Linked DNA regions of Pokkaliibacter sp. MBI-7. The protein of the gene in region 1 interacts with the protein of each later gene in a pairwise test. Links are inferred from orthologs where the notes say so. Each region holds a gene or a part of one and is shown on either strand. Other genes may lie near its edges.

Evidence for each region. Proteins that work in one complex are often made in the same cells at the same time.
Region 2: the proteins of sfsA (region 1) and QCD60_RS04825 interact in binary tests that used the Escherichia coli proteins (3 or more experiments, as listed by UniProt). The link is inferred for Pokkaliibacter sp. MBI-7 from one-to-one orthologs.

What each region holds. Positions count from the first base shown.
Region 1 is NZ_JARVTG010000001.1:3,725,355-3,728,706, forward strand. Bases 353-3,352 are described here. They hold sfsA (DNA/RNA nuclease SfsA), read left to right. Parts: upstream 353-1,486; coding sequence 1,487-2,218; downstream 2,219-3,352. Other genes in these bases: QCD60_RS16505 (pyridoxal phosphate-dependent aminotransferase), read left to right, coding at 353-1,490; QCD60_RS16515 (Rieske (2Fe-2S) protein), read right to left, coding at 2,199-2,528; mrcB (penicillin-binding protein 1B), read left to right, coding at 2,670-3,352. Also shown: more of QCD60_RS16505, read left to right, coding at 309-352. UniProt on the Escherichia coli protein: Binds to DNA non-specifically. Could be a regulatory factor involved in maltose metabolism.
Region 2 is NZ_JARVTG010000001.1:1,084,231-1,087,349, forward strand. What follows is about bases 137-3,119. They hold QCD60_RS04825 (glutamate-5-semialdehyde dehydrogenase), read right to left. Parts: upstream 2,265-3,119; coding sequence 1,008-2,264; downstream 137-1,007. Other genes in these bases: rsfS (ribosome silencing factor), read right to left, coding at 137-350; nadD (nicotinate-nucleotide adenylyltransferase), read right to left, coding at 362-1,027; QCD60_RS04830 (LON peptidase substrate-binding domain-containing protein), read right to left, coding at 2,493-3,080; QCD60_RS04835 (UbiX family flavin prenyltransferase), read right to left, coding at 3,114-3,119. Also shown: 23S rRNA (pseudouridine(1915)-N(3))-methyltransferase RlmH, read right to left, coding at 1-12; more of rsfS, read right to left, coding at 12-136. UniProt on the Escherichia coli protein: Catalyzes the NADPH-dependent reduction of L-glutamate 5-phosphate into L-glutamate 5-semialdehyde and phosphate. The product spontaneously undergoes cyclization to form 1-pyrroline-5-carboxylate.

The DNA.
Region 1 (3,352 bases):
TTGTAGGGTGGTGAGTCTCCTTATTGGAGGGGCGGCTGAATGCCACAGTGTGGCTCTGTGTAACGTTGGTTGGCTGGCATGTGACGGGTGAATATCTCACAATGCCCACCGCAGCTGATCCAGATAACAGAGTGTATAACCAACGCATGTTTGATGAAATTGCTCAGGAGATGCTGCGCAGAGTGGCAGCTTCCGGGTGTCTGGCGAGCAGGTTGTCGATTCGGCGAGTGAGCTTGGCAGGGCTGTAAGTAACACCTCTGTCAGGCTGAACAATGGCAGGTATAAAAGCAGTAATGACGGAGAGTAGCGTGGAGAAGCAGACGACCCCTTGGGCACAGCGAGTCGCAGATATTCAGTCTTTCAAGGTGATGGACCTGTTGCGTCGTGCCAAGGAGCTGGAGGCATCGGGGCGGGATGTGATCCATATGGAGATCGGCGAGCCCGATTTCTCTACCGCTGAGCCCATAGTGCGAGCTGGTCAGCAGGCGTTGGCAGACGGGCTGACGCAGTACACCCCGGCATTGGGAATTCAGCCGTTGCGCCAGGCTATTGCTTCTTTTTATAAGCAGCGATACGACCTTGACCTTGATCCCGCCCGTGTCGTGGTGACGCCGGGTGGATCTGGCGCTTTGTTGCTACTGTCTGCATTACTGGTTGATCCTGGCAAGACGCTGATGATGGCGGATCCTGCCTATCCCTGTAACCGCCAGTTCCTGCGTCTGGTCGAGGCGCGAGCCAAACTGGTTCCCACCGAGCCGGATAACGGTTTCTGTCTTACTCCGAATGCGGTGCGATCTGCCTGGGATGAATCCTGCGCCGGATTGTTGCTGGCCTCGCCGGCCAATCCAACAGGTGTCGTCATTCCTGAAGCGGATTTACGCGCGCTCTGTGATACCGTGCGCGAATTGGGCGGGCATCGTCTGGTGGATGAAATCTACCACGGTCTGAGCTACGGAATGGAGGCGCCCTCTGTGCTGCAGGTGGATGACGATGCTTTTGTACTTAACAGTTTCTCAAAATACTTTGGCATGACCGGCTGGCGGCTGGGCTGGGTGGTAGCACCGCAGGCTGCAGTACCGGAGCTGGAGAAGCTGGCGCAGAATCTTTATATATCTGCACCGAGCATGGCCCAGTACGCCGCACTGGCCTGTTTTGAGGCTGACACGCTGGCGATTCTGGAGCAACGCCGCGTCGCTTTCGCAGAGCGGCGCGATTATTTGCTGCCTGCTTTACGGGAGTTGGGCATGCATATCCCCTTTGCACCTCAGGGTGCCTTCTATATATACGCAGATGCCTCTGCACTGACTGATGATACATTCCGCTTCTGCTTTGATTTGCTGGAAGCAGAGGGCGTAGCGATCACCCCCGGGCTGGATTTCGGCAGTCATCATGCAGAGCGTTACATTCGCTTTGCCTACACCACGTCCATGACTAATTTGCAGCGTGCTGTGGAGCGCATCCGCCGCTTTATTGGAGGCCGTCAGGCATGAAATGGCCGAAGCCGTTGCAGCAGGGGCGACTGATTAAACGCTACAAGCGCTTTCTGGTCGATATCGTTACTGATGATGGTCGGCTGCTAACCCTGCACTGTGCGAATACCGGCTCCATGCGCAACTGCGGCAAGGAGGGGAGTAAGGTCTGGTTCTGGGACTCGGAAGACCCTAAGCGCAAACTTCCCTGTACCTGGGAGCTGGTTGAAACGGCCCCGGGTGAAGTCGCCTGTATCAACACGCAGCGTGCCAATTGTCTGGTGGAAGAAGCGGTCATTGCGGGGGACATCCCGACATTGTCCGGCTACCGACAGGTACGACGAGAAGTGAAATACGGTTATGAAAACAGCCGTATTGATTTGTTGTTACAGGACGGAGCGCAGGCAGACTGTTTTATCGAGGTCAAGAGTGTGACCTTGAAGGAAGACGGTCTGGGTTATTTCCCTGATGCGGTCAGTGTGAGGGCCAGCAAGCACCTGCGTGAGCTGGCAGCTATGGTGGAGGAAGGCAAGCGTGCAGTGATCTTCTTTTGCGTCTGTCATAGTGGCATCGACAGCGTCACTCCGGCCTGGCACATCGACCCTGATTATGCCCGGTTACTGCTACAGGTGGTTGAGCAGGGAGTCGAGGTGTTAGCCTGGCAGGTGGCCTTTAGTGAAGAAGGTATGCAGCTGCATAAGGAACTGCCGGTCTTACTGATGGCGCCCGTCAGTCGTCCAGCTCGCTAACCCATACTTGCTGCTGTGCGTCGATGCTGACCTGCAGCGGCTCTAATCCCTGCCCGACGCAGGGGCCGGCAATGCATTCGCCACTGCTGATGCTGAATAAGGCACCGTGTGTTGCACACTGAATAAATTCAGCACTGTAGTCGAGGAAGTCATCCGGTTGCCATTCCAGCGGTATGCCCCGATGCGGGCAGCGGTTCACATAGGCGTAGACTTGTTGGTTCTTGCGTACGGCAACAATGGCTGTTCCATTGTGCTGAAAACCACGGCTTTTTCCCTCGACAAGCTGCTCCAGCGGGCAGAGTAAGAACATGACGTATCTCCAGGTGACCGGTATGATGGGCGCGGTAAGGATATCGGAAGCCAAGGGTGAAATCGCGAACTCATGAGTAAGAAGCCGAACAAGAAACCAGCCGCTCGCAAGTCAGTAAAGGGAAGATCATGGTTAGGGCTGTTGATAAAGCTGATGCTGGTCGGTGTGGTCGTACTTGCCGGAGTGATGGCCTATCTCGATGCACAGATAGTCGAAAAGTTTGAAGGTAAACGCTGGGCTATCCCCGCCAAGGTGTATGCCCGCCCTCTGGAGATCTATGCCGGCCTCAGCCTGACTGACAAGCGCCTGAGTGCCGAGCTGGCGGCACTGGGCTATCGTCTGGTAGACAAGGTCGACAGTGTTGGACAGGTGCAGCGTAAAGGTGCGGGCGACTTTGTGATCTATGGCCGCAGCTTCAATTTTGCCGATGGTCGAGAGCCTGCTCAGCTCGGTGAGGTCGAGCTGGCTAATGGCCGGGTTCAGGCGCTGCGCGATGGCAAAGGTCATGACTTGCCCCTGATGCGTCTGGAGCCTCAGCTGATTGGTGGTTTCTATCCCAGTAAGAATGAAGATCGTGAGCTGGTCACACTGAAGGATGTACCGCCGCTGCTGGTCTCCACCCTGATCGCCGTCGAGGATCGTAACTTCTATTCCCACTGGGGCATTTCACTGCGTGGAATTACCCGCGCCATGCTGGCCAATATTCGCGCCGGGCGTTTTGTTCAGGGTGGCAGCACCCTGACCCAGCAACTGGTTAAGAACTTCTATCTGGATGACAACAGCCGCAGCCTGATTCGTAAGCTACGTGAGGCGCCCATGGCCCT
Region 2 (3,119 bases), 2.6 Mb from region 1 along the record:
GCGAATTTTCATTAGTGTGCAGCGCCCTCAGGACGTGCCCACAGACGCTCAAGATCATAGAAGGCACGAGCCTGTGGCTGCATGACGTGCACCACCACATCACCCAGGTCAACCAGTACCCATTCTGATGCCTCGCGCCCCTCTACACCCATAGGCTGCAGACCACGCTTCTTAACCTCCTCGGTCAGGTATTCGGAAATGGCCTTGACGTGACGGTTTGATGTACCGGACGCAATCACCATATAGTCAGTCACACTGGACAGGCCACGGACATCCAATACCTTGATTTCTTTGGCCTTCATATCGGCCAGCAGGTTATCAATCTCGCTGAGTAAAACTGTTGTTTCCATCTTGCCTCTGATTACATGGGCTCAGCGCCATACAGGCGCTGTTGTTGTAAGTACGACCACACCGCATCCGGCAGCAGAAAGCGTGCCGAGCGCCGCAGACGAATTAGGTTTCTGATATAGGTAGCACTGATGTCCAGTGTCGGCACGGTCAAACGCAGAACCTGCCCATGAGCAGCCAGTGGCACGGCTCCCATATCATGCACTGCACAACCGTGCAGCCATTCTGCTACTTCACCCTGACTCGGCCATTCCCATCCAGGACGGGCCACGACAATCAAATTGGCCAGTTCAAGCAGCTCCTGCCACCGATGCCAGCAAGGCAGCGACAGCAGCGAATCCATTCCTATCACCCAGCACAGCGAACGTTCATTGCCGACCTGCTGCCGCATCGCTTCCAGCGTCAGTACCGTGTAAGACGGCGTCTGACGCTGCAATTCCTGCTGATCGATTAACAGCTGCGGCTCACCTGCAATGGCCAGTTGCAACATGGCCACCCGCTGATGCTGATCAGCACCAGTGGCCGCCTTATGCACAGGCTGCTGACAGGGTAACAAACGAATTTGGGCTTCGGGCAGCGCGTCGGCCAACTCCATGGCAACGCGCAGGTGACCATTGTGCACTGGGTCAAACGTCCCTCCCAGCAGCACAATGGCAGACTCAGCGACGGATTTGCCCATCGCCGAGCACGATATATTTCTGGGATGTCAGACCTTCCAGGCCAACCGGGCCACGGGCGTGGATTTTATCGGTGGAGATACCGATTTCAGCTCCCAGCCCATATTCGAAGCCATCAGCAAAACGGGTAGAAGCGTTGACCATGACTGAGCTGGAATCCACTTCACGCAGGAAACGACGTGCTTTGCTGTAGTTCTCAGTAACAATCGCGTCGGTGTGCTGAGAGCTGTAGGTATTGATGTGATCCATCGCCTGATCAAGGCCATCGACGATACGAATGGCCAGCACAGGGGCAAGATACTCAGTGCTCCAGTCTTCCTCCGTGGCCGCCTGTATATCACCAAGAATGGCACAGGTACGGGAGCATCCCCGCAATTCCACCCCCAGCTCGTGATAGCGCTCAGCCAGCTGAGGCAATACAACGTCAGCAACCATGCCATCTACCAGCAGGGTCTCCATGGTATTGCAGGTCCCATAACGATGGGTCTTGGCATTGATAGCAATATTGATCGCCTTGGTCAGATCCGCTTCACTATCAATGTAAACGTGACAGATACCGTCCAGATGTTTGATCACAGGGACACGCGCTTCGCGACTGATACGTTCAATCAAGCCCTTGCCGCCTCGTGGGACGATGACATCTACAAACTCAGGCATGGTGATCAGATAGCCAACCGCCGCACGATCCGTAGTCTCGATGACCTGCACAGCATCCGCTGGCAGCCCTGCAACCTGCAGACCATGACGAATACACGCAGCCAGTGCCTGGTTAGAGGCAATAGCTTCTGAACCACCACGCAGAATAGCCGCATTACCAGACTTCAGACACAGACTGGCTGCTTCCATGGTGACATTGGGACGGGACTCATAAATGATGCCGATGACACCCAGAGGGACACGCATCTTACCGATCTGAATGCCGGAAGGTCGGTAAGCCATGTCAGAAATCTCGCCTACGGGATCAGGCAAGGACGCAACCTGACGCAGGCCTTCGATCATGTTATCGATCCGGGCCGGTGTCAGTGCCAGACGGTCAAGCATTGCGGCATCCAGGCCATTGCTGCGACCACGTTGCAGGTCCTCTTCATTGGCCTGCATCAGCTCATCGCGCTTGCTGGCAACCGCTTCTGCCATGGCCAGAAGAGCCTTGTTCTTTTGCTCTGTTTCCGCTCGTGCCATCGCACGGGATGCGGTGCGGGCCTGCTGGCCCACAGACTGCATGTAACTTTCCACGCTCAGGGATGAGCGGTCTTCATTCGCGTTCATGGAACGGCATTCCTCGGCTGACAAAGTGACGTATTGAGCCAATCACCTTACTGATGATGACACTCAACTCGTCCGGCATTCAGACAGGGATACCCGCCCTGTCCTCAAGAATCGGCCATTATAGCCTGAGGACAACTCACTCTCCATCCGTCATGATGTTACTAAAGCACTCTGGACTGCTCCGAACAGCTCCCTCAGTGCTCAACACTCCATGTCATGATCCAGCCAGCCATGTATCAGTGCCAGTCGCTGGGTTGCCGATTCAGCCTGCAGCAACTGCAGCTGGCAGACTGGCGGCAACGGCAGGCAGCTTCCCAGCTTCCAGCTCAGGACATTGGCATTAGGTAACTGCTGACATCGCACCGGACTGTCGCGGGCAATGAGTGGGTGAGTACACATGGCTTCAAACAACTCGATAAGACAGCCGTGATCAACCCCCAGGGGTTCCTCTGCCTCAGGCCACCGTTCCACTTCCCCTCTCCAGAGGCCGTCAGCCTCCTGCCAGCGTCTGCCGATATTGACACGCTCCAGACCATGCACCTCCAGCTCCAGCAAACCGTCGGCCTGCTTATGGAAGTCATCGACCCTGACCAGACAACCTACCTGAGCGAACTGCTGCTCATCAGGACTCCCTTCTGCACCATCCAGCAACGGGGTAATGACAAAACACTGCTGCTGTTTCATCACTTCGCAGGTCATCCGCAGATAACGCTGCTCAAAAACGCGCAGACTCAGGTTGGCGTAAGGGAAAGCCGTCATTCTCAATGGAAATATTGGAAAAATATCCATAGCTCAGCACTTCACTTCCTGATCGCTATGCCATCATTC